DNA from 3 places in the Acholeplasma laidlawii PG-8A genome. Region 1 is predicted to be linked to each of the others. Evidence: riboswitches for the same ligand, from Rfam matches in the RefSeq annotation. Region 1 holds a riboswitch; each other region holds the start of a gene.
The links. Region 1 has a riboswitch for cyclic di-GMP ahead of ACL_RS05535 (InlB B-repeat-containing protein). Riboswitches for the same ligand answer to the same signal wherever they lie in the genome.
Positions count from the first base shown of each region.

Region 1 (11,617 bases):
ACATGAAGTAGAACGTATTTCATCTGCAGTCGTTGCAGCATTAAAACTACATAAAGTAGATAAAGTAGATGTGAAAGTAGCTTATGGTATAGGTGGAACTGTTCAAGCAAGCCTTGTTTTACTACAAAACTTTTACCAAAAGAAGTTTGATAAGTTAACACGTCAAAACATTCAAGATTTAATTTCAAAGATAGATCCTACTAAGAAAAAGACGTATCTATCCATTATTCGTATGATTCCAGAACGTATTCATACGATTATGCCAGGTCTAATAATTTTAGAAACTTTAATGAATTTCTTTAATATTGAAGAAATTATTGTAAGTAAATCAGGTATTAGAGAAGGTTACTTGTTAGAACAAATCCAAAAATAAAGATATCCCTATCACAAATTAGTGATAGGGATATTTTAATTTATGAGACTAATTTAATGTTTAATGTATCATTGTCTACAATAACTTCATAGTGATGATTTGGCAGTACATCTTCTGAAATGATTGCTTTTGCGATAAATGTTTCTATGTCTCTTTGGATATAACGTTTAAGTGGTCTTGCACCAAATTGTTCATTAAATCCGTTTTTGATAACGTATTTTTGAACATCTTCACCCAATGTAATGTAGATGTTTTCTTCTTTTAATTTTTCTGAAAGTTCATTGAGTAGTTTTCTTGTGATATCCACTTGAACTTTAAATCCAAGTGAGTTAAATGTAATAATTTCATCAATTCTATTTAAAAATTCTGGTTTAAAGGATTGTTTTAGCAGTTTATCTATTTTTTCTTGGGCATCACTTGCGTTTTCTAGTAAATATTGACTGCCAATGTTAGATGTCATAATAATGACAGTATTTTTAAAATCTATTGTACGACCTTGTCCATCTGTTAAGTGACCATCATCTAATACTTGAAGTAGGATATTAAAGACTTCAGGATGTGCCTTTTCAATTTCATCAAATAAGACGATTGCGTAAGGCATACGTCTTATTTTTTCTGTAAGTTGACCGCCTTGATCATAACCTACATATCCTGGAGGTGCGCCGATTAAACGAGAGACACTATGTGATTCCATATACTCTGACATATCTATACGAACAATATGATTTTCTGAGTCAAATAAATTTTCAGCAAGTGCTTTAGCAGCCTCTGTTTTACCAACACCAGTCGGACCTAAGAATAAGAATGAACCAATTGGTCTATTTGGATCTTTGATACCTGCACGATGACGTAATATGGCGTTACTAATCAGTTCTAGTGCATGATCTTGACCTAATACACGTTTACCTAGGCTTAAACGTAGGTTTCTAAGTTTTTCTCTATCACCTGATACTAGTTTTGTTACAGGTATATGGGTCCATTTACTTACGATTTCAGCAATCGATTCAGGGGTAACAGTTTCTGTTAGAAGTTTATCATCTGTTGAAGTATCTGATAATTCAGATATTTCTTTTTCTAGATTAGGTATTTTTGAGTATTGAAGTTCTGCAGCCTTAGAATAGTTACCTTCGTTATAAGCAGTATTAAGTTCGTTTTTAAGTTGTTCCAAGGTTTCTTTTTTGCGTTTTGATAAATTAAGTTGAGATTTTTCTTTTTCCCATCTACTTTTTAGACTGGCTTCCTCTAATTTTAAATCATCAATCTCAGATTTAATTTTAGATAGACGCTCTTTACTTAATGTATCTGTTTCTTTACTTAAAGCAGATTTTTCAATTTCTAGTTGTAGTATTTTTCTTTGAACATCATCAAGTTCCACTGGCATAGAATCAATTTCCATACGAATAGAAGCACAAGCCTCATCAATAAGGTCGATTGCTTTATCTGGTAAGAATCTATCTGTAATGTAACGTGCTGATAGATTTGTAGCAGCGATGATGGCACCATCAGAGATGTGCACACCATGATGTGCTTCAAATCGATCTTTAAGTCCACGTAAGATAGAAATTGTATCTTCCATAGTTGGTTCAGTCACAGTGATCTTTTGAAATCTTCTTTCGAGTGCACTATCTTTTTCAATATATAAGCGGTATTCATTTAATGTTGTAGCACCAATACAGTGAAGTTCACCACGTGCAAGCATTGGTTTTAAGATGTTTGAGGCATCCATTGCACCATCTGCACGACCAGCACCTACAATATTATGTAATTCATCAATAAATAAGATGATTTGGCCATCGCTTTCTTTAATCTTATTTAAAACATCCTTCAAACGTTCTTCAAACTCACCTCTAAATTTTGCACCAGCAACTAATTGAGCTAAGTCTAGTTCATAAACAATTTTATTTTGCAGACTTAAAGGTACGTCTTTATCAACAATTCTTCTAGCTAAGCCTTCAACAATCGCTGTTTTACCCACCCCCGGTTCACCAATTAAAACAGGGTTGTTTTTGGTTTTTCTAGATAGAATTTTAATAATACGTCTAATCTCTTCCTCACGACCAATCACTGGGTCGACTTTACCTTCTTTAACAAGTTCTACAATATTTCTACCGAACTTTTTTAAAATGTCAGGATCTTTTGAATAATCATCCATTGGGTTAAATTGCATATTATTTCCTCCTTAAAATTCTATAATATAACATTATTATATGCCGAATAATTGGCACTGTCAAGTGATGAGTGCTAATAATGAGTGATATAGGCAAATCTTTTGTAAGACATACCACAATTATGTATAATAAACCGGTAAATGAATGAACAAAAAAGGAAGATTTAAATGCAAAAAAATTATAGAGTGCTTCTTTATTATAAGTATACAGCCATTGAAAACCCAGAAAAGTTTAAAGATGAGCATTTAGCTTATTGTAAGAGCCAAGATTTACTAGGGCGTATTTTAGTTTCTAGTGAAGGTATTAATGGTACCTTATCAGGTACATTTGAACAAACAGAAAACTACATGGATTATTTAAAAAGTCTTCAAGGTTTTGAAGATATCTTCTTTAAAATTGATGAAGTAGATGCACACGCATTTAGTAAAATGCATGTACGTGTTAAAAAAGAATTAGTGAACTTAAGTTTAGAAGATGATGTGAACCCACTTGAAATTACAGGTAAGTATTTAGAACCTATTGAGTTTTATCAAAAACTACAAGATCCAAATACAGTAGTTATTGACGCTAGAAATGACTACGAGTTTGATTTGGGTCACTTTAGAGGGGCAATCAAACCTGAAATTAAAAACTTTAGAGATTTACCAGACTGGATTAGAGAAAACAAAGATCAATTTAAAGACAAGGAAATTCTAACATACTGCACCGGTGGTGTAAGATGTGAGAAGTTTAGCGGCTGGTTAATTAAAGAAGGTTTTAATGTGGCAGGTCAATTGCATGGTGGTATCCACAACTATGGTACAAGTAAAGATACTGAAGGCAAACTTTGGGATGGTAAAATGTATGTATTTGATGAACGTATTGCAGTGGATATCAATAAACACGAGCATGTCGTAGTTGGTAGAGATTACTTTACAAACGAACCATGTGAACGATATATTAACTGTGGAAATCCAGAGTGTAATAAACAAATACTTGCAAGTGAAGCATCTGAAGAAAAATATTTAGGATCATGTTCACATGCTTGTAGAATTCATCCAAATAATCGCTATGTTAAAAAACATAATCTAACAACAGATTTTGTTTTACAACATATAGCTTCAAATTTAGAAACTCAAATATAAAAGAAGAACAACCTACTAAATGTGTGAAACTAGTCTCTCCCATTTGTAGGTTGTTTTTATCATTGACATTTACGTTTTCAAAACGTATAATATAATAGCGTGTTTGGCCCCGTAGCCAAGCGGTAAGGCATGGGTCTGCAAAACCTTGACGCGTCGGTTCAAATCCGATCGGGGCCTCCAAAGAAATCTTTAATTGGTAGCAAAAAACTACCAAATAATACCAAATTATGCCCTTTTAGGGCATTTTTTATTAAAAAAGGGCTATCGATGACATTTTAAATTGGCGCCAATAGTCCTAAACAATATTTGTTTATTAAAAATTCTATGCTCGTGATAAGTGATTGAAGCACTTGAATAAAAGTCCGTGATAAGTGATTGAACCATATCTAAAAAATTAGAGAACAATATAATATTTAATTTCTTTCATTAGATTGCCTATCTTAATTGATATGGTCGAATGAGTAACGAAATAATTAATTGACTCAAGATTAACCAAAGAGAGTTTTATTTCAAAAGTTAATGCATCAATAATTTTAACTTTATCAATGATATTTTTAAATTCATCAATAGAGTGATTACTCTTGAAGTTCTTAATCCTTTTAACATAATTAGGGAGTATCTTTTTACTATTTAACAATGAAACTTTATTTGATAATAGAGTTTTTTTATTGTGAGAAGTATCTTCTGATGCATCTGAATATAGCATCAATGAATCAACAAATGATATAATAACTACAAAGAACATAAAGTACAAGAAAATGGTATTAATTCAATTTAATTTGATCGTACGACAATAATTTTTGGTAGTGTCAAGAATACTTTCTCAATAATACAAATGAATACTTCATAAGTTCAATAACATGAGTGTATGACGTCTCAAATAGGAAAATGGTATACTTGCATGGGTAATAGATATGCAAAAGTAAATATGAAAAAATCAATAAAACGAGATTCATACCAACGAACTGCTTATTTCCTATTGTTTTCTTACCACTCAAATTAAAAATCAAACTCTAAAAAACTCATCATTCTTTCTTATATTTTATGGTTATTATTTTTGAAGATAAAAGTATACTTTAATTAGTTGGATTCGACTAAAAAAGTCATAAAAAGGCGAGTAATAAAATTGCCAGATTAATATAATATAGGTGGAGATGATAGAAGTGGATTGGATTAAACAGTTAAATGCATCAATTGAATATATTGAAAAAAATTTAGATGGAAGTATTTCGAGTCAGCAATTATCTGAAATTATGATGTGTTCATTTGAGAATTTTCAAAAAGTTTTCTCATATATTTCTGGAAAGACTCTAGGCGTCTATATTAGAGAAAGAAGACTATCAAAAGCAGGTATTGAACTTTTAGAATCTAATGAAAAAATTATCGATTTTGCTATTAAGTATGGATATAGTTCACAAGATGCATTTACTAGAGCCTTTAAAACATTTCATGGATGTTTGCCATCAGAGGTAAGAAAAAATATAGTACAACTTAATTTAACTCCTAAACTATCATTCCAAATAAAAATTATAGGAGAAGAACAAATGAACTACCGAATTGAAGAATTAAGTGGATTTAAAGTTTATGGAAAAGAGTTTGATATTTTAACAGAAAACGCATTTGAAGAAGTACCAAAGATGTGGAAAACGGTTAAAAAAGATGGAACAATGGAAACACTAATGGGTATGATAACTAATTTAAAACCGTGTGGTATCCTTGGTATTGCTGCTAATGGACAATGGGGTAAGTCAAGAGAAATGAAATATATTGTGGGAGTTACCAAAGAGGATGATCCGCAAGTAGATAATTTTAAAGCTATAGATTTTCCTAAATCAACATGGGTTGTATTTAATGTTGAGAAAAAGGTACATGTAAAAAAAACATATCAAGATTTTTATAGTATTTGGTTACCTAATTCTGAATACAAGTTAGCAGATCTTCCTGTTATTGAAGCTTATGGTGCAGATAATACCCAAGAGATATGGTTTGCAATTCATAAATAAAGCATTAATCCAATAACTACAATTTATGAATTCCCAAATAGGGAAATGGTATACTTATATGGGTATTAGATAGGCAAAACCAAGTAAATAGTGGAAATAAGGAAAAGGGGTAAAATAATTTATGAAATTAATCAAAACAAAAAAAATTTTCTCTAATAATTTTATCAATATTATTAACAGTAGTTTCCTAGATATTGCAAATAAGTGTGGTGAATTGTAGTAAAAATAAGCTGAATAGCTAATTATCATCGGAAAAATAATAAACAATGGTTAATAAGGTCGTCAAATTATAGTTTTACTTGTTTAAGATTGATAGCTTTGTTATAATTAACTCATACATCCAAATTAATATTTGGCAAACTATATGAAAATATAGGGCGCAAAACTATAGGGCCTTGAAAATGGTAGCCAGCTGCATAATGAAGATAAATTTTTTTAACTATTTATAACCATGTGTAGCATACATGGTTTTTTTTAATTATTAGGATGAAGAGGTACTATATTTGAAAAGTATAAGAGTTAAAAAAAATATAGCAATTTGCTTAGTTATCTTATGTTTAACGTCATTAATAATTCTTTTAAATCAACCAAATCAGTCACCTGAAGTCAATGAAGAAAAAATTACTATTAGTTATAGAACGCCATATGGTGCGTCTATTTTTATGGCAGAAGGCCAAGATGGAACCGAGACAAATCCTTATATCATCAGTAATGCTGAAGATATGAATGCTTTATCTCAGGCTGTCTTAGCAGGGAATACATTTGCTGGTAAAGTTATTGTAGTATCGTCAACGGTCAATGAAATTGGATTAGGCAATTTTATTCCAATAGGATCACCGACTAAACCGTTTGCTGGAACGTTTGATGGTTTCGGTGTCAAGTTTATATTAAACATTAATAGACCTGAAAGTGATTATCAAGGTCTTTTTGGCTATGTAAATGGTGGTGTGATTGAAAACTTATCTGTAAGTGGTAGAGTTTTTGGTAAATCATATGTTGCTGGTATTGCTGGATTCCATACAAATAGTAGAATACTAAATGTTTACAATGAAGCGTTTATAAATGGTGCACTAAATTATGTCGGTGGCATTACGGGTCAAACCTACTATAATGGTATATTAGATTACGCCTATAATACAGGTGAAATCATAGGTGGTACGTATGTTGGTGGTATAACGGGTGGTATTTATGCAGCATATACAAATAATAGTTATTTAAGACATGTTTATAGTAGGGGTAAAGTAGCGGGTAAAGGATCTGTTGGTGGTGTATATGGAGTAGCCTCAGGTGGTAGTTACCTTGGTCTCACAAACGCTTATTACGATGTTATCGTAATCGCTAATTATTATCAACCGGAAGGGTATGTTAAACCATCTAGCCTAGAAACCACAGCACATGCAAAAAATAGTCAACAACTTTATGATATGGATTCTAAATCACTTCATGGAGACTATTGGCATTTTGAACCTAGGACTGAGGGATTTGGATTCTATCCTCAATTAAAATATTTTATTAATCATCCTAACGACACGCTAGCTTATAAGAAAAACAGCTCAATTCAATCTGTTAAGGTGGATATTACTGACGGAATAGGGACACAAAGTTTTCCGTTTATTATCTATAATGAAGAAGACTTTATCGAACTTAATAACAAAGTCAAAAACGGGAATACCTTTGAAGGGTTCTATTTTAAGGTAGCAGATGGTGTAACAAGATTCGTCTTTGAAGATTACGAACCCATTGGAACACCAACAAAGAGATTTTATGGAACGTTTGATGGAAATAACGCAGAGTTTCATATAAATACCTTAGATACTACAAAAGATTACCAAGCACTGTTTGGTTATTTTGGTGTTGGTGTGATAAGAAACTTATATGTTACAGGATCTGTTAAAGGAAATGATTATGTATCAGGTGTTGTGGCATACCAAGTTAGTGGTACTGTAGAAAACGTCTATAACCTAGCAAGTATAGAAGGAAGACACTACACCGGTGGTGTTGTAGGTTACATGACAGGTGCAACCGTACAACGCGTATATAACCACGCTAAAGTAACATCCACAGGAAACTATGTAGGTGGTGTAGTCGGGGCTGCAGGATTACAAAGTCATATCTATAATACTTATAATAGAGGTGAAGTTATTGGAGCAGATTTAGTGGGTGGTATTGTTGGACAAATACTAGCAAGCTACCAAAATAACTCCAATATTAGATATAACTATAATGCAGCGTATGTATCGTCTAAATCGAGAGTTGGTGGGGTCTATGCCTCAGCAAGTGGAAGTTATTTAACAGACACCAATAACTATTACGATACATCCATCCTTACAGATTTTGACCCAGGTTTAGGTTATAACAAACCAGGCACAACAAATATTGCACAAGGTAAAACCTCAGACTTCTTACTGTTTAGTGAACTCGTTACTCTAGGGTATAACGCAGCGATTTGGGAGTTAAAAGCAAAATCAGGGGATTATGCATATTATCCACAACTAAAAATATTTACAACCAATCCAAATGTGGAAATTAAACTCGATTCCATAGATTCAGTAAAAATGGATGTATCTTATGGATTCGGTACAAAGACAACCCCGTTTTTAATAAAGACAGAACAAGACATGCATGATTTATCACTGGCAGTGTCTAAAGGAAATACTTATTTAAATTATCATTTTAAAGTCGATGCAGGTTTAACTGAATTTGATTTAGGAAACTTTATTCCAATTGGATCACCAACTAAACCATTTTTAGGTTCATTTGATGGAAATGGTGCAAACTTTATATTGGATATTAATCGACCAGATAGTGATTACCAAGGTTTATTTGGTTATCACACAACAGGTGTGATAGAAAACTTATCGGTATCTGGAAGTGTAACTGGTAGAAATTATGTATCAGGTATTGTAGGGTATCATACAGGAAGCCGAGTACAAAATGTATATAATACAGCAAACATCACAGGTACTGAAAACTATGTCGGTGGTATTACCGGTCAAACCTACTATAATGGTATATTAGATTACGCCTATAATATAGGTGAGATTATTGGTGGTACTTATGTCGGTGGTATTACTGGTGGTATTTATGCAGCATATACAAATAATAGTTATTTAAGACATGTTTATAGTAGAGGTAAAGTAGCGGGTAAAGGATCTGTTGGTGGTGTATATGGAGTAGCCTCAGGTGGTAGCTACTTAGGACTTACCAATTTATATTACGATGTTATCGTAATCGCTAATTATTATCAACCAGAAGGGTTAATCAAACCATCAAGTTTAGAAACAGCATTACACGCAAAAAATACGAGCCAAATGATTCAAGGTAGTGCACTCTTACCTAATACACACTTTTACTTTGAAGAAAAAACGGATGAGTTAGGGTATTACCCACAACTCAAAGTATTTAGTCAAAATGAAGTAGCAACAACTAAAACTAGATCTAAAGAGTCAGTCACATTAGATATTAAAGATGGTATGGGTACATCGGATATGCCGTTTATTATCTATAATGAAGAAGACTTTATCGAACTTAATAACAAAGTCAAAAACGGGAATACCTTTGAAGGGTTCTATTTTAAGGTAGCAGATGGTGTAACAAGATTCGTCTTTGAAGATTACGAACCCATTGGAACACCAACAAAGAGATTTTATGGAACGTTTGATGGAAATAACGCAGAGTTTCATATAAATACCTTAGATACTACAAAAGATTACCAAGCACTGTTTGGTTATTTTGGTGTTGGTGTGATAAGAAACTTATATGTTACAGGATCTGTTAAAGGAAATGATTATGTATCAGGTGTTGTGGCATACCAAGTTAGTGGTACTGTAGAAAACGTCTATAACCTAGCAAGTATAGAAGGAAGACACTACACCGGTGGTGTTGTAGGTTACATGACAGGTGCAACCGTACAACGCGTATATAACCACGCTAAAGTAACATCCACAGGAAACTATGTAGGTGGTGTAGTCGGGGCTGCAGGATTACAAAGTCATATCTATAATACTTATAATAGAGGTGAAGTTATTGGAGCAGATTTAGTGGGTGGTATTGTTGGACAAATACTAGCAAGCTACCAAAATAACTCCAATATTAGATATAACTATAATGCAGCGTATGTATCGTCTAAATCGAGAGTTGGTGGGGTCTATGCCTCAGCAAGTGGAAGTTATTTAACAAACACAAACAACTACTATGAAGTCACCATGTTAAGAACCTTTACACCATTATCAGGGTATGTTAAACCAAGTGATGCATTAGGTGGCCAAGGTCTTGATAAAGCAACCATGTTTAATGATCAAATGCTGACAAGAGGTTTTAATTTAAACACATGGACTTTTAAAGAAATTGAAGGCAATTATGCATATTTTCCTCAATTAAAATATTTTGCAGAAAATGCAAATGAACATGTTGTAAATGATTCAATTATTTCAACAAGAACTAATCCATTTACTGGTGATGGTACAAAAGAAAGTCCATATTTAATTAGAAATGTAGATGATATGGTAATACTTTCACACTCTATATCACATGAATATGATGCACTTGGTAAATACTATATCGTTGCACCAAATGTATTTGAAATGAATTTAGTTGGAACAAACTATAAACCAATTGGTCAAGATGTACCATTTAAGGGTCACTTTGATGGTGACTATACACACTTTATCATTGAACTTGATATGATGGATAAAAACTATGTTGGTCTATTTGGTCAACTTTCATCAGGTGCATCCATTTCAAATTTATCAGTTTCAGGAACTATAAAAGGTAATAACTACGTTGGTGGTGTTGCTGGTAAAAATGATGGACAAATAGAAAATGTCTATGCGAAGGTTCATGTTACAGGTAACCAAAATGTTGGTGGTTTAGTAGGTTATAATAAGGGTAGTCTAGACACAATGTTTAGTACTGGAAATGTTACAGGTAGCCAAGGTGTTGGTGGTCTTGTAGGATTTAATGAAGGCACCATTCATGAAGGTTATTATGGTGGTAGGATCCATGGTCAAAACCATGTGGGTGCACTTGTAGGATTTAGTTCTAATGAACTCATTTCAAACTTAAATTATAATGGTACAATTATTTATTATGATGATATCTTAGATGGCTTTATTAAACCAAATAACGCTGTTGGAAATCTAATTGTATTTAATCACTTTAAAGTTGAAAAAGAAGCATTAACAGGTATAGAAGTATTTAGTCAAGAAGGTATTTTATTAAGTAATGATTTATGGAAGTTAAGCCCTACAAATGGCTTATATGATTACTATCCTCAATTAAAATCATTTGCAGAACATGCAAGTAGTGTGGTACGCACAAATGCACTCTTATATACAAGTGTAATTAGGTTTGCGAATGGATCTGGTTCTAAGTCAAACCCATATATCATTCGTCATGAAGCGGATATGAAGGCTTTATCAGACATCACTAAATCTAATAACTTAGATGGCATATACTTTAAGGTAATAGATGGTGTAAGTCTACTTGATTTAACGATAGAAGGTTTAGGGTTTGAACGTATTGGTCACAGTGCAAGCATCAATCAACAATTTAAAGGTGGATTTGATGGTAATGGTGTGACAATCCAAATTGAATTATTAAAAACTACAACAGATTACTTAGGTTTATTTGGTTATTTAGGTCAAAACGCAGAAGTTAAAAATATTGAAATTACTGGTAAAGTACATGGTAGAAATTATGTTGGTGCCCTTGCAGGTGAAATCAATGGTGCAAGTATATCTAATATTTTTAATCATGCAGAAGTTTTAGGTACAAGATATGTTGGTGGTTTAATTGGTTTAAGCACAAACTCCAATATAAATAATATCTATAATATGGCCAATGTTACTGCAATCTCAAGAGATATTGGTGGTATTATCGGTTTTAGTCAAACAAGTACAATTAGTAAAGTGTTTAACTTTGGACATATTAAAGGTGTTCAAGTAGTTG
Region 1 covers NC_010163.1:1,177,684-1,189,300, reverse strand. The annotation lists gene ACL_RS05565 (Ppx/GppA phosphatase family protein) at 1-373, shown strand, start outside; gene ACL_RS05560 (ATP-dependent Clp protease ATP-binding subunit) at 414-2,540, opposite strand; gene trhO (oxygen-dependent tRNA uridine(34) hydroxylase TrhO) at 2,709-3,665, shown strand; tRNA gene ACL_RS05550 (tRNA-Cys) at 3,771-3,845, shown strand; gene ACL_RS05540 (AraC family transcriptional regulator) at 4,820-5,668, shown strand; cyclic di-GMP riboswitch class I at 6,013-6,088, shown strand; gene ACL_RS05535 (InlB B-repeat-containing protein) at 6,172-11,617, shown strand, end outside.

Region 2 (11,617 bases), 140 kb from region 1:
AAAACCTTAATTGATTTCAAGGTTTTCTTCAATATAATCAATAATATTAAGCTGTTGCAGTAAAATTAAAGTTAACTGTTAAAACACCAGAAAGAATCGCGTTAAATGCTTCTTGATCCCAACCTTCAACCCAAACTCTAACTGTAATAGCTCCAACTTTTGCACTTGAACCACCAATTGCAGTTAATGATGATGTATCATAAGTATATCCTGAAATTACAGTTCCGTTCGGATTTAGTGCAGCAACAACTACAGTAAGTCCATTACCAGCTTGTTCTGTTGGTTTAAGAGCTAATGCAGCAGCAGCTGTATCAAAGTCGTTTTCAACAAGATCAGTATCCATGATAGCGTTATAGAATAAGATAGCTTCATTTGTAGCATAAGTTCCAAAACCTAGACTATTTGTGTCAGTACCAACACTTTGCTCAAAAATTGTTGATGTTGTAGTAGTAATCATATCTTGGAAACTTACTCTTGCTGCATTTGACACATAATCAAGGATTGGTGTATTTGCATCTGGAGCACCTGTTTGTCTAGTACCTGGTACATATATACCTGGAATCCAAGAAGTTTGTGTACCACTAAGTGTTAATGAATCTATAATGATATTATTTAGGTTTGCAGAACCTGCAAACAATAAGTCAAATTCAATGAATCCAGCAGTTGCAGCTGTACTAGATCCTAGATCATATAAAGCTATACCATCTTGTGATGTTAATGGAACAAATGTTACAGCACCTGCAGCTGTTTGCATTTCAGTAGTTGTTAAAGTGTTTTTCCAAGTAGTTCCATCAAGTGAAACATAGAAACCTTCTCCGGTTTGAACTGTACCTGTGAAAGCTTCAATAGTCGCTCTATTATTAATTGTGAACCATGCTAATACCCCTACGGATAAAGCCACGCCTGTTAGTACTAATGCTAGTACCGACATAACTAATTTATTTGTTAATGATTTCATTTTTTTCCTCTCCTTATTTAGGGAATTTTTTATTATTTATTTTTGTTACTTGGCTTTTAACCATTTATAACCTTATATTTTTATGATGCTTCAACATATCTGGCTGATCTTATATTTAAACTAATAAGTAGTTTATCATCTAGTATCGGATCAAATGCATCTGCATCCCATCCTTCTAGCCAAATATTAATTGTTGTCATACCTTGATAAATGTAAGTTCCATTATCTTCTGATATGAGTTGTAACTCTGCAAGTAAGCTTGTTTTATCTAGTGCTATATCATCTTGCAGTGGTGAAAATTTTGATAATTCATAGATTTCATTCGTTGGTGCTGGTGGTATTTGTAATTCAATACCTAAGCGCTTCATGAAATAATCATATGCTCCAAATACTTTTCCAAATCCTCGGTATCTATCTTCAGATACATCATATATGAATGATATATCAGGGTTTGGACTATCACTTGAAATTCTAACAGCATTTTTAGCATAATACAAACGATTTGTACCTGCAGGTATGATACCCATACCATCATGAAATGCGATTGGGTTGGTCCATCTATTACCTTTAGATGTAACATATGTACCTTTTAGAGTAGATGCTTCATCATATACAGGATCAATTTTATTTGATAGGTATATGAATTTTTGGTGTGCTCTTACATTTGGATTATCACTTGTTAATCTAAAATATAGATCAAAGGATATATAATCATCATTCTTAGTTGCCCTTTTAGTTAATTCATAAGGACCTTTGAAGAAGTTTTTACCATCTTGTGAAGTAATTGATGATAATACTGGGTTTTTACCAATAACATCCGATAACATCTTATTATCTATAGTTTTATGATAAGTAATACCATCTAGTGACAGTTGAATGTTATCGTCTAATGAAATACCTATTTCAATAGCCTCAATCATATTTGTCTTAGATATTGAAAACCATGCATATACTGTAGTAGATAGTGTAATTGTTACACACATAAACGATATAATGAGTAAATAAAATTTCTTATGCATTTTATTCACCTGTTACACTTAAGATCATATTTAACTTTAATGATCCTCCAAGTAACTCTTCTTCAGTATATTTACCTATTTTTGATGTTAAATATTCTTCCAAATATCCATCAATCCAAATAAATACTGTAACCTTTGAAACATCGCCTGCTTTGAGTTCAAATATATTTGAATCCACTGCAACCGAATTACTTCTAAACCTTAAGGATGAAACGTCATCTATTCTAAATGGTTGGAATTCATAGACATCTCTTACATCATCAACTACGACCATAATTCTTAAGTGTTCTTCAATATGATTATTTAATTCTTCAAACACTATTTTGTAGTTAATACGGTTTATTGTAGCTGTTTGATTCATGTTTTTAACATAAAATGTAAATGCTACAACTTCTCTATCTTTATCTAAAACATTTTTTAGATAATATCCATTTGTATTTAGCGCTTCTTGATAGTGAAATGCCATAATACCCGAATAAGATGCTTGATTGACAAACGCAGTACCTGGATACCTTAACACAGTTCTTGTATCTTTAAAATCTTCTGTTTCAGAGATTCTAATTGAGTGTCCACTAAAGTCATCAATCCTAACTGAGTAGTCTCCGGTATTTTGCCCATAAAACGATACAACACCTAATGTTAAGGATAGAAATCCAAATAACGGTATGAGCAGGAATATGAATTTAGATGTTCTGGTTGATCTTCTAATAGTGCTATTGATCCCCCAAAATTTAGTTGTCCTCATATACGCATCCTCGTTTTATTAAAACAAAAACCAATTGCTTACCCTAGATAAGTGCAACTGGCTGCCTAATATATAGGCCCTATAGTTTTGCGTCATTAGGTTACCCTAATTTTGCCAAAAACTTTACACATGCTTATTTTAGCATATAGATTAAATTTGTCAACAAATTGTACTTAAAACGTCTTATAAAGCAATAAAAACCAATTGCTATATAGCAACTGGCTATCCTAATTTGGACCCTGTAGTTTTGCGTCATTAAGTTACCCTAATTTTGCCTTTTTTATGATACGCTCATATTCTATCAAGTAATTTATTGCTTGTCAATAACTTTACATCATTATATTTATTTTTCTAATTCTTTTCTAGCTTTTAAAAATTGGGTAGTATCAACAACATTCATTGGTTTAGTTAAATGATACCCTTGACCATAGTCTACACCTTTTAGAGTTAACATCTCTACCATGGCTTGATCTTCAATACCTTCTGCAACAAGCATTAAAGACTTTTTCTTTACAAACTCAATAATCATATCTAAATACTTTCTAAAATTATAATTTTGTTCTAGTTTGAAGAAATCTTTGTTGAATTTAATCATGTCAATTTGGAATCTTTCAACCAAATCCATGACATCATAGTCAGTTGTAGATATATCTATAGCCAGTTTAAATCCCAGAGTTTTAATCTTTATTAGATTTCTTCTAAATACTTGATTATTCTTGTAAAGTGTAAAGTCAGGAATTTCTATTGCAATGTTTGATGCATCTTGACGATACTTTTCAACTAGTCGTTGAAAAATTGTAAATGTCATCTCATTTAAAATTTGTCTAGGTGAAACGTTAATATTAATTACAACATCATTAAGTCTTTGTTGACTTAAATCTACTAAGAGTTCAAGTGCTTGTTCAACTGCAATATTACCAATATCATCAAGTTCTCCTGTTTGCTCTGCAAGATGCAGGAACTTAGAAGGTGCTAATATCCCTTTTTTAGGATGATTCCATCGAAGTAATGCTTCTAGTCCATAAACTTTATTCATATCTTTTAAGTTGATGATAGGTTGATAATAATAAATGAACTCTTTATTATTTTTAGCATTTTTAAGTTCGTGAAATAAGTCTAAACTTTCTTTAGTTTGACTTAACTCCTCTGAATAATACTTAATGTCATTACCACCACTTCTTTTGACCATATAAAGAGCAATCTCAAGTGATTGGTATAATAAATCTAGATTTTCACCATGAAGCGGATAAGTAGCTATCGACATAGACACAGTTTTCTTTATTGTAACTTTGTCAAGAATTTGAATTTTCTTTTCTGCTTCTATCTTAATACTTTTTGCTAAATTATATATATTAGAGTGATCAAATGAAGCAGGTATATATAAATAGAAACGGTCAGGTTTTTCACCTCTAGCAATAACTGATTCTTCGGGTAGTGCACTATTAATGTGTTTTGAAATATAAGAAACGATAAATGTCTCTTCTTCTTTATTAAAAGTATCTACAATTTCTTGAAACTCATCTAAATCAACTAGCATTAAGGTAAAAGGATCATCTTTTTTCTTACGACGCTTAATAGCACGGTTAATCAATTGATTAAATACATCTATTGAAACAACCTCTTCAGATAATAGAAGTTTTTCATCTTTATATTTTCTAATCTCAATTTTAAGTAAAAAGAATAAACCTATAATAAGGCCTATAATAACAACTACTATACCGAACATCAAAAGTATATCGGTCATAAATTCACCTTCTTTTTTATAAACTCAAATGCTTCTTTTTCAGGAAGTGCTTGTGAAACATAAAAACCTTGAATAATAGCAGTTGATTCTTTCCTGATTTGTTCTACTTGTTTATCAGTTTCTACCCCTTCAATAATAACACCCATTTTAAGATTCTTACCTAAAGCAATCATTGTTTTTAAAATTTGTCTTGCTTTACTAGATGTTTCAATTTCATCAACAAATAATTTATCAATTTTTATGTTATCAATCGGTAGACGTTTAAGGTAGTTTAATGAAGAGTAGCCCGTACCAAAGTCATCAAGTTGGATTTTAAAATTAAGTTCTTTTAGTGCATTAAATTTTTCTACAATAACATCCATTTGTAAAATAAGTAGTGTTTCAGTAAGCTCAATTGCAATCCGACCTGGATCTACTTGGTACTTATCTTTTAAAGCAATCAGTTCATTAATAAAACCAGGTTGAAGTAATTGTCTTGGTGAAATATTAAATGAAACATCAATATCCATACCTTCTAAAGACTTCGCTATTCTAAAGACCTTATCATTAATCACTCGCCCTAAGTCGATGATTAAATTAGATTTTTCTGCTTGTCTAATATAGGTTGCAGGAGATTCTTTTATATATTTTGGATTATGCCAACGAAGCAGTAATTCAAAACCAACTACACGTTTTTCATGCAAGTCATATTGTGGTTGCATATACATTTGAAACTCATCGTTTTCTATACCTTTTCTAATATCTATTTCTAATTGGTTTGCTCTATTTCTTAAATCCAGATAGCGTTCTGTATATATCATTAAGTTATTTGTAGTAGATACGATTGCACGTTCATAAGTTACATCAACAGCATCTAGTATTTCTTTAGTTGATGCGTTAGTGATGGTACCTTTATTATGTACTATACCAATTAATAGTTCTAACTTTACTGGTAAATCGGGTAATAAAATCTTTGTATCAACTAACTCCATCATTTGTTTTGCCCAACCAACGGTTACATCATAATTAACATCTTTTTGTTGAAGTATGACAAACTCATGTTTTTCGATATGGAATAAATACATATTTGGATACATCTTAGACTGAAATAATTCAATTAATACTTTATTTACTTCTTGTGACTTTTGACGTCCAATGGATTTAGAAATTTCATCAAAAGACTTAATACCTATGACAATCAAACTAAAGCGATCTTTTCTATTAAGCGTTTCTATCATCTCTTCTAGTGCTAATTTATTTTTTAGTCCGCTATCTGGATGTGTTAAAGCTAAATCTTTATATTTATCTAATACATTTGAAGTACTATCAATAATTTCTCCTATGAGTTGATAGTTTCTTGCATACTTATTAACTAAAAATCTAACTCTTATTTTAGGGTCCAACTTATCACAATCCATATAAAATGGTTTATTTGTTTTCAATATGGTTGGCATATCTAACTTTTCACTGGTTAGATCAGTTAATAACTTAATTTCATGATGTTTTATTAGATTTAGAAATAATTTATTCATCTTACGTATTTGACCTAAACCACCAGCTTCTATCATGATAAGATCAGATCTTAGTGTTTTAGTAATCTTTTCAAACACAATATCATCATCAAAACGTCTTTTGACAACCATCAAACTAAATACTACAAAACTTGCAAGGATTAGTAGTCCTAGTGCTAGATAACTCCAAATAACTGGTACAAAAAGTACTAAATAGTCATATTGATCATCAACACTTAAGTAAATATAATCACTATCTATTTTAGAATAAGATAATACATATGTTTTAGAATCAAGCGTATAATTTAAAAATCCAAACTCGTTTTGGCTTAACTTGGTATCTAAGTTGCTATAAACTGATGTCGGAAAATAGTTTGAGCCAAATAGGTTTGTGTTATTTACTGCATCATTCGAATGGTATTTAACAATACCGTTAGAATTTAATACAAAACCTGTGTCACCAAAACTTAAACCCACCATTGCTAGCACTTCACTAAATGGTTTGTATGTTACTTGATTAAGTGTAGGATGCTTTAAGATTAGATAGGTTAGATTTGATGTTTCATCACTAAAGATATCAGATAATCGATTAATTTCATAATTGGATAGTTCACTTACAATTAAAGTGGATGGATCATAATCTTTTGTAGGCCATGTAAGCGTACCTGCACTATAACTTTCTGTTAACACATCGATTCTTGTGCTAAGTATGTCATATTCTATTTGGTGTGTTTCAAAAGAGATTCGATTAGCTTCATTTTTAAGGGTTGTGTCTAAGATGAAAATATAAAACAGGCTATATACAACAAGTAAAAAGCCTAAAATGATAAATAATCTTAACATGAAGTTTTTAGTTGATTTCGTCAATTTATTCTCCCACCAGTTAAAAATAAATACTAATTTTATATTCATTATACATGATTTTTGAAAAATCTTGATACACCCAATTAAAAACCATCTAAAATTATGATTTTAGATGGTTTAATTTACGAATGTTTAATTCGAATATATGCTACCTTATCTTCATTCTTAACTTCGAAGTCTTTAAATGTTTTAAAGAAGTTTAAAGCTTTTAGTTTAGAACCATAGTTTACAGGGTCAAAACCAGGGCTTTTCTTTCTTAGTTGGTCAGCGACTATACTCCAGTACGCCCAACCATCGTCTTCTAAGTTATCTTCAATAATTTTTTTAACTTCTTTAATAATTGTTTCCTTCTTAGGGATTAAAGAATTGCCATTTTTGTCTTTACGTTCTTTTTTAGGTTCTAACGCTTCTAGAATTTGGTCGATGTAGTAAAAACGCTCATAAGAATTAACTAATACTTCTGGAGTTTTTGACTCACCCATACCAATTAGATACATATTATCTTCTTTTAATCTAATAATTAATTTCGTAAAGTCAGAATCACTTGAGACGATACAAAATGCATTCACCTTATTAGAATAGAGAAGATCCATAGCATCAATAACTAACGTAAAGTCTGTAGCATTACCTTTGTTTGATAGGTTTGCATATTGTTGGACGAAGGTAAGGCTGAATTTTTCAGCCTTACTACGCCATGTTTTTAATCTTTCTTGACTCCAATCCCCATAAACTCGGGCATTGGTGATTTTTCCATGTTTGTTAGCTTCATTTATAATAATATCTAAATAAATTGGTGAGATATTATCTGCATCAATTAAGAGTGCAATCGTATAATCTCTATCTGTCCTCATCTATTTTGACCTATAAAGAACAGTGCAAGTGTACCATGTCCTGCATGAGCACCAATAACTGGTCCTAATGTATTAATTAAAAGAAACTCAACATCAAAGTGTTCTTTTATCATTTCAGCTAACTTATTTGCATCTTCAAGTGCATTTGCATGAGAGATGAATACTGTTTGTTTACCTGGTTTAGCAGTTTTTTGCATTTCCTCAAATAAGCCTTTAACTGCACGTTTACGTCCAATGGCTTTATGACGTGAGATGAGTTTCCCTTCATCTGAAACGTGTAGGATAGGTTTAATGTTTGCAACCGTTGCAATAAAACCTGCAACTTTTGAAACACGCCCACCTCGTACTAAATGAGATATATCATCTACTGTAAACCAATGAGCAACCGTAGGTGCTAACTTACTTGCGAATTCATAAGTTTCTTCAATGGTTAGTTTTTTATCCATCGACTCTTTTGCAGTTAAATAGACAATTAATCCTTCACCTAGTGAAGCTGCTTTAGTATCAAGTAGCATAATTTTTCTATCTTTAAATGTTTCTCTTAGTTCTTCTGCAGCAATTCTTGCGCTATTAAATGTACCTGATAATGCGGATGAGAATGCTAGAATTAAAACATCTTGTCCCGACTTTAAGATGGGTGTTAATTTTTCAACATACTCTTCAGGGTTTACCTGGGAAGTTGTTGGTTTTGCTCCATTTTTAAGTTTTTCAAAAAACTCTGTAGGGTCAAGTTCTCTATTATCTAAGTAGTTCATGTACTCTTTACCATCTAAATTAAATTTTAGCGGCATTACATGTAATTTTAGTTCTTGTGCGATATGTTCAGGTAAATCTGTTGTAGAGTCTGTTAAAATTATAAATTTTGACATTTTTATACCTCTAATACTTTCATTTTAAAATCTTTCGGAACTTTTTTTAAGGCTTCCATCAAATTGGGTTTTCTACAATCTAGATTATGACAATCACTAGCGACGATATCAACTAAACCCTTTTTGAAGTATTTTTGAGCTTGTTTTTTAAATTGTTTTCCATCTAAACCTAATATTGCTCCACTATTAACTTGAGTGATTGCCCCTAGTGATCTTATACGTTCTACATCAAACATATCTAGATATAAGTAGCGCTCAATGTGCGCTATAATTGGCGTAAATCCTTTTGCCACTAAGTTGTAAACAATATCGTGAATTGGTTCTTTATTTTGAACAGAAAATTCTATTAATAGATATTTTTCTTTGAAACCTTGAAAAACAAAGTTATGATACTCTTTTGATTTTTCTTGATTAAATTTAACTTCATATCCTAAGTAAAGCGTCATTTCTGGTAAATCTACTTCAACACGTTTTTTCAAATCAGCAAATAGTTTAACATATTCTTTTGACGAAACTTTTTGGCTACTATTATGTACATGTGGTGTAATAATAACCTTATTAACACCACTTTGTAGTTGATGTTTTAATACTGCAAGTGCTTCTTCATATGTTTGTACACCATCATCTACACCAGGTAAAATGTGTGTATGTATGTCCATCATATGCTTATGATTTTTCCTTATCAAGATCATCTTGTAGTGATGAATTATATCCATAACCATAGCCATATGTATAAGATAATAAATCACTATTTTTAACATCTACTTGTGTAAATGCTATCCCGATGATATTCACTTTGTTTTGTTTTAGAGTTTGGATTGCTTCATTAATTACTGTACGTTTCGTCTCGTTTTGAGCAACTATAAATAATACACCATCTGCTAATCTTGAAATATATAAGGCATCAGAAACTGCCATAGTTGGAGGTGAATCAAGTAAAACGTAATCAAATTCCGTTCTTAATCTAGCAATTAAATCCTTTAATTTTTGTGCTTCTAAGACGTTTACAACTGCAGTTGTACGTTCACCAGCAACAATATAGTGAACACTAAACTTCTCAGAATAGTTTATTAATGTCTTGTAGTCGATTTTACCAGTTAAGTAGTCTGTTACACCATTTTCATTAGGTGATCTAAAAATTCTATTAATCTTAGGTTTTCTTAAATCTAAATCTACAATAACAACTTTTTTTCCTTTTTTACCAATTAAATGGGCAACGTTAGAAATAAATGTGGTTTTACCAGCACCAGCTAGCGTTGAAGTAAATTGGACGACCTTAAAATTACCATCAACGTTGATATACTCTAAATTCACTAATGCCTTTTGGAAAGCTTCTGCAGTATAAGACATAGGTGATTCATACGTTACTAAGTGATCATATTCAGCAATACGCTCTTTTTGAAATAATTTACGTCTTCTCATTTTTTCTTCCCCTCTTTAATAAAAAACTCAGGAATAACACCAATGACTTGAATACCAGTACCTTGTTCAAGTTGCTCTTTGGTCATATAAGAGTTATTAAATAGGTGTTTTATAAATGCTAAGCCGATACCAATAATTGCACCACCCATTAAACCTACGATAATATATAATATTCTATTTGGTGAATCATCAACCGGATCACTTGCTGGTGATAACTCTATAAATGAGTCTTCAAACATTAAAATGTCATTTTCTATTAAAATTGTAGTTAATACTGACGTAATCACTTGTGTAAAATCAGCATTAGAGTGGCTATAACTAAATTTGATAATAAAAGATGTACTTGATGAAGCAACCGAAATATTACTAATAATGTCACGGTCTGACATCGAATCAAGTAGACTTTGATGTTCTACATTTGTGATTAAACTACGATATTCCTCAGTTCTTAGTTTTCTTACTATATGAGGACTTCTTGCAAATTCTGCTGCGGTATCAAGTAATCTTTGTGAATTGATTAAAGTATTAGAATCAACTCTTTCACTTGATACTGGTACTTGAACCAGTATTTCAGAAGTTGATTTATACCTATCTTCTACAAAACGACTTACATAAGCGAATGTAAGTACACCCAATAATAATGTGAAAAATGTAATCATGATCCAGTTTAATTTAATAATAGATATAATATCCATTAAACTTAGCCCAGACTCCTGATTTTCTTTATTTTCTAAATCCATATAAAAATCTCCCTTTTAAATTGCTCTATATAGTTAATTTATTATAGCACATTAGCTTAATTTTTTAAACAAATCAATTACTTGGTCAATATTTTGTTCAATCATTTTTAGTGAATCTACCCAGAATGATTTCTCTGTAATATCAATACCCATAGATGCTGCTACATCTTCTGCATCTGCCATTGTTGTTAATTTTAATAATTTATCATAGTTTTTAATGAATGCTTCTTTATCTTTTAAGTACTGAGCATATAAGCCTTTTCCGAATAAAAGGCCAAATGCATAAGGGAAGTTATAGAAGTTTAAACCTGCACTATAATAGTGTCCTTTAACTAACCACATGTATGGATGTAGGTTTTGATGATCTAAGCCATCTTGATATGCTTCTTTTTGAGCTTCTAACATCCAAGTTTTCATTTCATGTTTAGAAATTGGGCGGTTTGCACTTTCAAATACTTTTGATTCAAATAGGAAACGAGAAAGAATATCAATAATAACTTGTGTATCTCCTTGTAAGCCCATTTCTAAAATAGATAATTTTTCACTATCATCTTTCACACCTGAAAGTAGGAAATCATTCATAATAGCTTCACAGAAAATTGATGCAGTTTCTGCTAAAGGCATAGAGTAACTCCAATGAAGTGGTGCGTTATCAGAAATAATTTCACCGTGATAAGCATGTCCTAATTCATGAGCAAGTGTAGATACATTATCTAGTGCACCAGTAAAGTTTAATAATATTCTTGATTGACCAATTTGTGGTTGATTTGAACAAAATGCACCACCACGTTTACCCTTTTTAGGGTATACGTCAATCCAGTTTTTATCAAATGTTTTTTGTGCAAAGTTACCAAGTTTTGGTGAGAATGATGTAAATGCATTAAACACTAATGATTTAGCCTCATCATAGGTATA
Region 2 covers NC_010163.1:1,034,120-1,045,736, forward strand. The annotation lists gene ACL_RS05000 (hypothetical protein) at 47-958, opposite strand; gene ACL_RS05005 (hypothetical protein) at 1,039-1,977, opposite strand; gene ACL_RS05010 (hypothetical protein) at 1,979-2,722, opposite strand; cyclic di-GMP riboswitch class I at 2,772-2,848, opposite strand; cyclic di-GMP riboswitch class I at 2,933-3,008, opposite strand; gene ACL_RS05015 (bifunctional diguanylate cyclase/phosphodiesterase) at 3,066-4,466, opposite strand; gene ACL_RS05020 (EAL domain-containing protein) at 4,463-6,868, opposite strand; gene ACL_RS05025 (NYN domain-containing protein) at 6,943-7,671, opposite strand; gene ACL_RS05030 (DegV family protein) at 7,668-8,540, opposite strand; gene ACL_RS05035 (tyrosine-protein phosphatase) at 8,543-9,202, opposite strand; gene ACL_RS05040 (CpsD/CapB family tyrosine-protein kinase) at 9,207-9,962, opposite strand; gene ACL_RS05045 (YveK family protein) at 9,959-10,702, opposite strand; gene ACL_RS05050 (M3 family oligoendopeptidase) at 10,754-11,617, opposite strand, start outside.
Region 2: another riboswitch for cyclic di-GMP. It lies ahead of ACL_RS05010 (hypothetical protein); the one in region 1 lies ahead of ACL_RS05535 (InlB B-repeat-containing protein).

Region 3 (11,617 bases), 160 kb from region 1:
TTTTGTCTCAAGACGTATGAGAATACTTGAAGAAGACGTTAATACTAAAAAGATTAAAGAGTTAAATAATACCATTGAGTTATCCATAGATAATTCAAAATATGAAATTAATATAGATTTAAGAGAAGTTCAAACTATCGATCAAGGTAAAATTGAAGAAGATAATCAAAAGTTATTAGCACGTGCACAAGAACTTCACAAAAAGTTAGCAAATGCTTTAAATACTGAATTCATGAAGACGATGCGCAATTACCGAAAGGTAAAAGCCCCAATCATGAAAACACAAATCATCTTAAAAAATACGAACTACCGAAATTGTTACCTACTCTGGCAATACTTAGACCAGTACAATAGTTTAGGGTTTGAACTTATTCGTGATGTAAAACAAAAAAGATTTAATGAAACATATCGTAAACACTTAAGTCAAAATGCATTATTTGCATTCTCAACCATGATGTTTCATGATGTTGTAAGAGAAAAAGACCAAAAGTTATTAACCAAAAGTTTTAAGGTGAAAAAAGCAGAAGAAATAAAACTTACTGCGGATGAACTTAAAATCGATCCTGAAAGCTATAAAATTGAAGATACTTTGATGAATGAATTTTACTTAAACAAGACAAAACAGATGTTTAAGAAAACTATTGATCAGTACATGCAGACAGAACCTAAATATGAAGTCGCATTAAGAAAAGCTTTAAAAGATACGATAGAAATAACAAACAGTCTTTATGCATCTTATTTTGAAATCAATCAAGACGATGATGTCTTCGATAGATTAGTTCAAGAAACTAACCCTAAAGATGACTTAGATAGTGCAGATGAAAAATTTAAAATTGCATCTATCGTAAGACAACTAAAAGAAGCTGATTACAAAAAAGCAATCGCACTAGAGAAAAAATGGTATCAAACAACACTTAGATATCAAAAAAGATTCTTCAAGTCTGTTAAACTAGACAGTGATGAAAAGCTTAAAAAAGAAGCTAAAAGAGTTAGTGAACTAAATGAAGAGTACATAAAATTACAGCGTGTTGAAATGCTTGATGAACAAAAGGTTCAAGTTGCAAAAGATAATGAAATGTTGCTTGAATTAAAAACACAGTATCGTGAAAGATACAAAAAAGAAGCTAAACGTATTGCAGATATTCAAAAACGTAAGGCTGAGCGTGAACTAGAAAGACTAAGAAAACGTAAAGAAAAAGCTCAAGAAAAACTTAGAATTTCTAAAGAAAAGCAAAAGTTAAAACAAAAACAATACATTGATAAACAAAAAGAGAAAATTAAAGCATCTCATGATAAAGCAATGGCTGCTTTAAAAAAAGGTAAATGAAAAAGACAATTAATCATACTAAAAAGATTATTGTAACAATCATCATATTCTTCACACTCATATTTGTTACAATGTCCTTATTAAGTCAAATAACTAAAAAGCCATTTTCAATTTTAGGTGTTAGTTACGGTTTAGTACTTACACCATCTATGGAACCCGAAATCCTTGTTGGGGACTTTGTTATTATGAATGATGTAGCATTTGATAACTTGAAAATTGGAGATGTCATTGCGTTCACATCTATGGATAACCGAGTTATAATCCATGAAATTATCTCTGAAAACCCAGAAGGTTATATTACAAAAGGTGTCAATAATGATGAAAGTGATTTTGATACTGAAGGTTATATTACCAAAGAAAAGTACTTATCTAAAGTAGTATGGAGTGGTGGTAGTTTTATTGGAAGGTATTTAGTAAATGAACGACTCTTAGTCATTGGTATCATCATATTAATTATTGCACTTATATTTATTTTTCAACTACTCATAGTAATTTATCAAATTACTGAGCGTCAAAAATATAAATATAAAACAGACTTAGAAAAATATAAACAAGAATTAAAACAAAAAAACGACAAACGTCAAGATTAAAAGGCAAACTTAAGGTAACTTAAGGACGCAAAACTAAAGGGTCTAATTAGTAATAGACAGCCAGTTGCATCGGAAAGGTACGTATGAAATCATTAAGAAGATCAGTTATCTTAATCATATTCTTACTTGTATCAGTGGCTTCCATGGCAACTGGCGTTTTTGCTTGGTTTATTGACTATGGCAATCGTGCAAATGTAGATTACTTTGAAGGTTCATTAATGGGTAATGAGGATGTCTTAGAAATTGATGCTGAAACTGAAGGTATCTTTTTAGGAGATCGCATAAGAGACTTAGTTTACTTAAATGATAGTGATTTTAATGATACAAGTTTTAACTTTTATGGATATGCATCAGTACTTGAAATTGTTATTACTAATCCAGGATTAACATCAGTGAATGTGAATCTACAACTTAATGTTGTAGCAGCACCTGAATTTGGTGTGTATGCTGGTAATCAAGCTGGTTTAAAATATCTTGTGCTAGAAGAACATCCTACATTAACACAAACTGTATACATGGCAAATAGATTTCAATATTTCCAATCAACTGGTAGTGTGTTTACAGCGATGAATCAACATAATTTAGCAGGATTTTCACTTCAAGGTGAATCATCTATACGTGTATACATTTATGTTTGGGGCGCTTATGATGGTCTTACAACGGCTCAAAAGTCTGTGTATCATGCACTCGTATACCGTGTAAAGGTTATGGTGTAATACTATGAGAAAAATAAAAAAAATCATTATATTATTTCTTATGACAACCGTTTTCCTATCAACAATAGTAGGTGCTTATGCATGGTTTACACTACAACCTTCAACTGAGGCACTTGACCTTAATGCACGTAGTACAGAACTTATATCATCAAGTGCAAGAGTACAATTAGGTTCTCAACCACTAGACTATAACAGTAGTTATTATAATCAAACAGAATATGCAATTCAATTTACTAAATCACAAATCTCAAATAATTTAAGTGGTTCAACTTTTCCGCTTTCAATAAATGTTTTAATCACTGCATTAAAAACGGTTAATGTTCGATTTAAATTAGTCGAAGTATGGACTGTAAACAACGTTGTACAAAATAAACCTAATGTGTTTACATGGAATTATGCACAATCAAACCGTATCGATAATTCAGGATACTATATGCATGATCAAGTCTTATCAAAAGGCTTAACACCATTTGATGTTGGATTTATCACTAATGCATCTGTGAATACAAGTGTATTAAACGACTTATCAAATAATGCCGTTTTAAAACTAAGTTTAGTAGTATCAGCTGTTCAAACTAATCGATCTTCAAATTGGAATCTAGCAGCTTCTAATCACGTAATTAAGCAATTTAATGTACCTTCCAATATCTCAGGTCAATCATTAAATGTTATTTTTAATGGAGTATCTAATCCTCAATATACGCGTGGTGTGTATGTGGAGTTTAAATCAGGTACAAATAACTTTAGTTATATTTGGCATACAAGATCTGCACTATCTAACCGTTTAACACTTCCTGCGGGTACTTATGATGTTAGAATTAATTTAGTAAACCATCTTAATTTCACAGTCTCAAGAAATGGAAATACAATTGAAATTCAAATAACTTATGGGCCAATTACAAGTTGGGGATTAGAAGATGTGTTGTATGCACCTTCCATGGTGCCAACTTGGCAACCAAATGTTACGTATAAATCTGGTGATATGGTCTACTATGATGACTTAAGTGGTAATGGGGTTAACGCTGGTTATTATAAAGCTAGACAAGCATCTACAGGTGCAGAACCAGATGCATCTCCTTGGGCATGGCAAACTATTTCTGTATACTACTCTGATACAAGAGCTTACTTAGCTGGTGAAATTATTTACTATAATAATAAATTTTATCGTGCAAAAGCTAATGTATGGGCTGGAAATCCTCCACCACTAGCATGGGCATGGGAACTCTTAGGTTTAGAACATGAAACAGGTAAAGTATATACTCCTGGCGATGTAACTTATACACTATCTAATGATATTAAGTCATGGTATGTGTCTTACGGTAGTTTTACCGCACATAGTGAAATTATTGAACAACACTACAATTTAAAATACATGAGTATCAATTACAGTGAGCATAATAAGGGTAAATATCAGTCAGGCGAGTATGTATATCATGAGGGATATTATTATAAAGTAACGGTAGCTGAAAACTGGAGTGTACCTGCACTAGGTGCTTATGGATATCAACGACTTGGCATAGAATATGTTAATAGAGCATATCCAGTTCAAAGTATTGTCTCTTATAATAATCAATACTACATTGCAGTTAATGCTGTAAGTACTGGTAATACACCGGGTTCAAGTGCAAACTGGAGATTACTCAATCATCGTGGAAATTATCTATCTACAACAACTTATAACCGTTATGATAGTATAATCTACAATGGTAAAAGATACTTTTGGAATAACCCAACAGCAACAATAAACACCAATCCAGAGACAACATCAGGTTGGTGGTCATTAGAAGAAAATTGGGACTTTAAAAATACATACGTTCAAGATTCAATCGTTAGTTATAATAATGATCTCTACATTCTAAGAAGTGGGACTTCACAAAATCAAATACCAGGTGTTTCTGGAGCGTGGCAACCATTATCATTAAAATGGAGCCCTACAGCGATGTATTATCGCTCAGGTTCTAAAGTGAGCATCGTAGAACATGAAGGTAAATATTATGTATGGTATGGTAATCATGATACAACTAATACTTCAGAGCCAGGTACTAGTAGAAATGGTTGGAACGAGTTAACTGATGTTTGGGTATCAACAAATAGATATCTACAAGGTGATTTTGTTATATACGACGGGTCTTTTTGGGAGTTATTATTACCTACAAACCCAACAGATCAAACAAATGTACCAGGTATAGATTTCACAGTATGGAAAGAACACCCTATTGAATGGAATCCAAATAGAAATTAATCATATATAAAAATAAAAACCGACTAGGTACTAGAATGTCTCCCATTCTTACCTAGTCGGCTTTTTTCTAAAACACTTTAGTTTCTTCTCGAATGCTTTGAATAAACACTTGAATATCGCGTCTTAAATCTCTTTCGATACTGTAATGCTTTTGATTTTGAGTCTTAAAAATAACTCTTAGTTTTAAATTATGTAACTGTGTATCCACTACCCCTTGATAACTTGGAAGTTCAGTAATAGCGTCATACTTTTTATAACTAGCTAGTAGCTCATTAAATGAATCACTTGTAAAATGATTTATATCAAACTGAGCAGATACGAAAAACTCTACAACACCCACTGAATCTCTACCTGCAAAATTGGTTAGTGATTTAATATCACCATTATTCACTAATCTCAATTCATTCTTCCAATTTAAGATTTTGGTACGTCTAATACCTACTTCTTGAACGGTACCGGAAAAATTACCAACTTCAACAAAATCTCCTACACTCATCGCACCTTCAAAAATAATAAAGAATCCAGCTATCATGTCTTTAATAAGTTCTTGTGCACCAAAGCCAACAGCAAAACCTAAGATACCGGCACTTGCAAGGATTGGGGCTAAATCAAGGCCAAATTCTTTTAAGACCATCATGGCCATAACAAACCAGAACAAATACTTAATAAGGGCCAATATGAGTGCTGCAACAGTACGTTGACGTCTCACCATACGTTTTTCTTTAGCTTTAAGTCTTGAAATGACCAATTTAATGACCATATGAAAGACAGAACCAATAAGTATCCAACCAAAAATTGAAGCAACAGTAACGATTAAACTAACTAATACAGGGTCAAATGCTAGACCTGTTAACCACTCAGTTAAAAATGTTTTTAAAATGTCCATAAAAAAATACCTCACTTGTATTTAATATATCACAAATGAGGTTTTTTTTAAAGTCTTAGAATGCAGGTGTAGCAGCCCAACCGTAATTCGTTTCTAACCAAGTTCTTACTTTACCGGATGTAAGAATCTCGATAAATGTTTGAATTCTAGGATCATTTAAATTATCTTTTCTAGTTACAAAACTAATCGCATAGGTCTTAGTTAAATCATTTAATTCTTCATATTCTAAAACTTGACTATCATCCATTAATTGATTATTTGTATCTCTTGCATAAGTCGGATACATAATCGCTAGTTTAGAACCATCTGAATGGTATGCACTTGATGTTGTACCAAGGGATCTTGTTTCAAATACAAGGGATTTAGGGTTTGATTCAATATCATCTAATGTAGCTGTGACATCAATGCCTTCTTTTAAAGTGATTAATCCTAAACTATCTAGTAAGATTAAAGCTCTAGGTAGATTGACGACATCTTCAGGTACATAAATTGTTGTACCATTTGGAATATCTTCTAACGTATCATAAACACCTGAATATAATGCAAAGTAAGAATGATAAATTGGTTGTGCAATGACAAGTTCTGCGTTATTAGCCTTATTAAAGAATTCCATAAAGTATTGATGTTGTACCATGTTTCCATCAATTTCACCGTTATTTAGTGGCGTGTTTAATACGTTGTAATCCATTTGAACTTGTTCAATTTTAATACCTTTTTCTAATAAATCCGCTTCAATTAAATCAAGTAACTCAGGCATCGGATAAAAGTTTACGCCAATTTTTAATACATCATCAGAAGATGTACAAGCAGTTAATAAGCCTAAAAGTATGGTAGTTGTGATAAGTAATAATTTTTTCATGTTAATGACCTCTTTTCTTTTTGTTTAAATAATTTGCAAGTATATTTCCAAGTAGTTGAACTACTTGTACAATTAGAATCATAATAATGGTTGAAGCCCACATTAAGGTTTTACCAACAGGTGAGTAATAACCTATTGAATCGCAGTATAGCCTAATCCTCCACCACCGATAATATAAACCACAGAAGAATAAGCAAGTAGACTTACCAAAAACGAAGTAAACGCTAAGATTATGGATGATCTTGCTTCTACAAAGATAAACTCTTTAAATAATTGATATTTAGATGCACCCATTGTGTGTGCAATATCAATTATCATTGGATTCATATCTATGATAGCTTGTTCCACGAGTCTAGCTAATGTAGCTATTCCAATCAGGCTTAATGCCATAATAGAAGGTATGAAACCAATACTTGTACCAAATAGATCAAATGATGTTGGTATGATGATAACCATCAATAAAACAAATGGAATGGAACGTATGATACTTACTAAAATAGAAAGTATATGTACAAGAGATTTAAACTGATGAAATACTTTCTTTTCATAAAGTGCAAACATCATACCAAGTAATGTACCAATTGGTAAGGATATTAATGTACTTACCAATAATAGATTGAATGTTTCAAGTGCAGCATCTATGAGTTTTAATTGATCTATTTGACTGATAAACATGATCATAGTCTGTCACCCCAGATTGCATCATAAGTGGTGGAGAGTGTACTTAATTTATCAATTTTTCCAATATGTTTAATCTTATTATCTCCAAGCATCATCACTCGGTCACATAGATACTTGATGGATTGTATTTGGTGTGAGACAAATACAATCGTAGGTTTGAAGGTTTCATGTAGTTTTCTAATAAGCTTTAAAATATCATAGGCAGTTTCTTCATCAAGTGCTGAAGTGGGTTCATCTAAAAAAAGTAGTTTAGGATCTGTAATTAACGCTCTAGCAATACTGATACGCTGTGCCTCGCCACCAGATAAGGTGATTGGATAATCTAGTGCTTTAGAATCTAGGCCGACAAAGGCTAACATCTCTCTAGCCTTTTGATGACGGGTTAGTTTATCGACACCACGTAACTTTAAAGGTAAACTGACATTATCTAAAACATTTAAGTTATATAGTAAGGAAAAGTTTTGATAAATAAACGAAGTGTTTTGTAGAAGTTTAACCTTATCTTTATGAGTTAACGTTTTAACATCTATATCCATTAATGTGTATGTGCCGGTATCATACATCATTGATAAAGATAGTATCTTTAGTAGCGTGGATTTACCAACACCACTTTTTCCAATGATGCCAAATATCTCACCATCATGGATTTCAAGTGAAATATCATCGAGTGCACAAACACTGTTATTTTTTGTCTTAAATGATTTACTTATATGTTCTAATTTAATCATATATATCATTATCCTTTTTCTAATTCTTGTATATTATATATAGAGACATCTTCTTTTACTAACTTCTTGCAATATAAACGAAATAATCGTAAGATAGATTATATAGACATCTTAATATATAAAATATAGATAAGGAATTACGAATAATATGATAAATAGTATAAAAATATCAAATTTCAAATCAATACATAATGAGGTTACTCTAAACTTTGATGATCAGCTTATCTTTAATATGTTATTTGGTAAAGTAGGTTCTGGTAAATCACTAGTGTTTGAAGCTATAAAACAGTTTAAAGAAGTGTTTTTATATGGTATGCGATCAGTTGAACGTATACCTGATGAAATAAAGACCACCTACACCATTGAATTCATGATAGATAATCAGATGATTCATTATCATACAACACTTAATTATGATAAAAGTGAAATACTTTATGAGGCATTAGAACAAGTCACTAAAACATCCAAGTATGTGTATTTTATAAGAGATGGATATGATATTACGATTGGTGATAAATTAGAAAGAATATTTACGCCATTTGATTTTGAAAGATTTAAAACCTATCTATATGATTTAAGATTTGATAAACGTGAGTTTATATTAAATCACTTAAGATTAAAAGACTTTTCTGAAAGTAAGGGTGCACTCATACTTTCAAAACTAGCAGACTATATCCATAAACTAAAATTTCTAAGACCGGATAATCATATCAACTTCTATACAGATATGGATGAGAGTCATTATGTGAGTGTATTAAAATTGGTACAATCTGTACTACCTCAAATACATTCGCTTCAATATAAAGAAGTAACCTTAGATGATTTGAGGTATCGCTTAAATAGACACCGTTATGATCATCTATTAGATGAGTTTAGAAATCATGTCACGAAGTTTAATACATCAAACTTTTTTATTGAAGTATATGATGAGTTTTACAAATTAAGTGGTCGCAATCTAAACGAATTGTCTATACATGCAATTGATGTTCATTACAATGATGGAAAGATACTAAACTTTAGCGACTTATCCAAAGGTGAAAAAGCGATTCTTGTTTTAAGTATGATGATTTCAAACGCTAAAGTTTATGACGCAATCTTTATTGAGGATGTGACAAGTCATATCGATCATGCATCATTTACTAGATGGTTAAAAAAGGTGCGACCTATCTTAAGTCTAAAACATATAAAGTTAAACTGTACAACACATGATATGTTATTATTTGATAGTAGTCACTTTGACTTTAAGGAAATGATTTATGTTTCAAAAAATCCGTTTTCTAAGTTAAACTACTTAAGTGCATTAGGCATTAGGAAAGATAAAAAAATACTTAATTTATATTTAGAAGGTTATTTTGATAAATTATAAAAATAAAGGCACCTTTAAAGGTGCCTTTAACTATACTAACTATTTAAAATGTGATCGATTTGTAGTAATTCATCTTCTGTAAAATTCATATTATCTAATGCAGCTAGGTTCTCTTCTAGTTGTTTAGGTTTTGATGTAGAAATTAAAGTAGAAGTCATCTTTTCATCTCTTAAGGTCCAAACAAGTGCCATTTGTGCAATTGTTTGACCGCGTTTGGATGCGATCAAGTCCAGTTTTTTTAACTTTTCAACAACTTCAGGTGTGACATCTTTTTCTTTAAACCAAAGTGCGTCAGGGTTTTTGGCACGTGAATCACTTGGAATGCCTGTAATATACTTATTAGTGAGTAAACCTTGTGCGAGTGCTGAATAACAAATAACGCCACCACCTAGGTTTTTTTGAGTTTCTAATAAATTATCTTTTTCAATCCAGCGATTTAACATGGAATAGCTTGGCTGAGTAATGACATATGGAACATTGAGTTCATTAAGTATTTTATGCGCTGTTTTTAGTTGTTCTGCATTATAGTTTGATAAACCTACATATAATGCTTTACCGCTTAAAACAATATCCCTTAATGCAATCATTGTCTCTCTTAAAGATGTTTGACTATCATATCTATGATGGTAGAAGATATCAACATATGGGATACCTAATCTTTTTAGTGATTGATCAAGCGAAGACATTAAGTACTTTCTTGAACCGCCATCTTGATAAGGACCATCATGCATTCTAAATCCTGCTTTAGTAGAAATAATGATTTCATCTCTATAAGCTATAAGACCGTCGTTTAAAATGCGACCCATTACAGTCTCTGCATGTCCGGGAGGTGGACCATAATTATTCGCAAGATCAAAGTGTGTGATACCGTGATCAAATGCTTTTAAAATCATTGCTTTGGATGTATCATAATCATTATGCTCACCAAAGTTATACCACATACCAAAAGATAGCACAGGTAACACTAAACCACTGTTACCCAATCTACGATACTGCATCTTTTGATATCTATCTGGGTTTGCTACATACATAAAATAAAACCTCCTTTTATTTTTGTACTTCCTTTATGATATTAAACATAACTTCAACAGCTTTTTCCATTTGGTTAATACTTGCAAACTCTAAACGTCCATGGAAGTGATATGCACCTGTACCGAGGTTTGGACAAATAAGTCCACCATAAGTTAATCTAGCGCCATCTGTACCGCCACGAATTGCTTCAAATTTAGGCGTTAAGCCTGCAGCTTTGGTTGCATTGACTGCATAATCAATCACGTACATGTGATCTTTAATAATTTCATACATATTTAAGTAAGATTCTTTAATATGTAATACAACAGCTTCATAACCATACTTTTCATTCATATAGTTTTTAATCGCTTCAAAAGTTTTTTGTTGTTCTAAAAACTTAGCCATATGGTGATTTCTAATAATATAGTGTGCAGAAGCCTCTTCAACTTGACCAGTTACATTCGATAAGTGGTTAAAACCTTCATAACCTTCAGTAATTGCTGGATCTAGAAACTTAGGTAACATACTATGGAACTCCATTTGTAGGTGAAGTGCGTTAATCATTTTATTTTTAGCACTACCTGGGTGTATGGAGTTACCGATAAATTTAACGTCTGCACTTGCAGCGTTAAAGTTTTCGTATTCAATACCACCAACTTCGCTACCATCTAAAGTATATGCAAAATCAGCTTTGAACCATTCATAATCAAATCTATCAGCACCTTGTCCGATTTCTTCATCCGGTGTGAAACAAATATAGATGTCACCATGTTTGATAGACTTATCATCAGCGATTCTATGAAGTAGTTCCATAATTTCTGCAACACCTGCTTTATCATCGGCACCTAATAAAGTGTTACCGTCAGTGACAATAATATCTTCACCAATTACCTTTTTTAACGAAGGGTACTTATCTGGATGCATCTGAAATGTTTCGTTTAGTTTAATTAATGAACCATCATAGTTTTTAATAATTCTAGGATTTACATCTTTACCTGGTGCATCTGGAGAAGTATCCACGTGTGCGATAAAACCAATACTTGGCACCTTCTTATCGATATTAGAATCGATTTTGGCATAAACGTAGCCGTCTTTATCTAATCTTGCATCAAAACCCATTGATGATATTTCTTCAACTAACAACTTAGATAAATCAAGTTGTTTTAAAGTAGAAGGAAAAGTTGTAGAGTTTGGATCTGATTGTGTATCTA
Region 3 covers NC_010163.1:1,019,702-1,031,318, reverse strand. The annotation lists gene ACL_RS04985 (hypothetical protein) at 1-1,327, shown strand, start outside; gene ACL_RS04980 (signal peptidase I) at 1,324-1,917, shown strand; cyclic di-GMP riboswitch class I at 1,910-1,989, shown strand; gene ACL_RS04975 (hypothetical protein) at 2,001-2,633, shown strand; gene ACL_RS04970 (hypothetical protein) at 2,638-4,875, shown strand; gene ACL_RS04965 (mechanosensitive ion channel family protein) at 4,943-5,761, opposite strand; gene ACL_RS04960 (MetQ/NlpA family ABC transporter substrate-binding protein) at 5,817-6,620, opposite strand; gene ACL_RS04955 (ABC transporter permease subunit) at 6,753-7,301, opposite strand; gene ACL_RS04950 (ATP-binding cassette domain-containing protein) at 7,298-8,029, opposite strand; gene ACL_RS04945 (ATP-binding protein) at 8,178-9,395, shown strand; gene ACL_RS04940 (aldo/keto reductase) at 9,431-10,426, opposite strand; gene pepT (peptidase T) at 10,443-11,617, opposite strand, start outside.
Region 3: another riboswitch for cyclic di-GMP. It lies ahead of ACL_RS04975 (hypothetical protein); the one in region 1 lies ahead of ACL_RS05535 (InlB B-repeat-containing protein).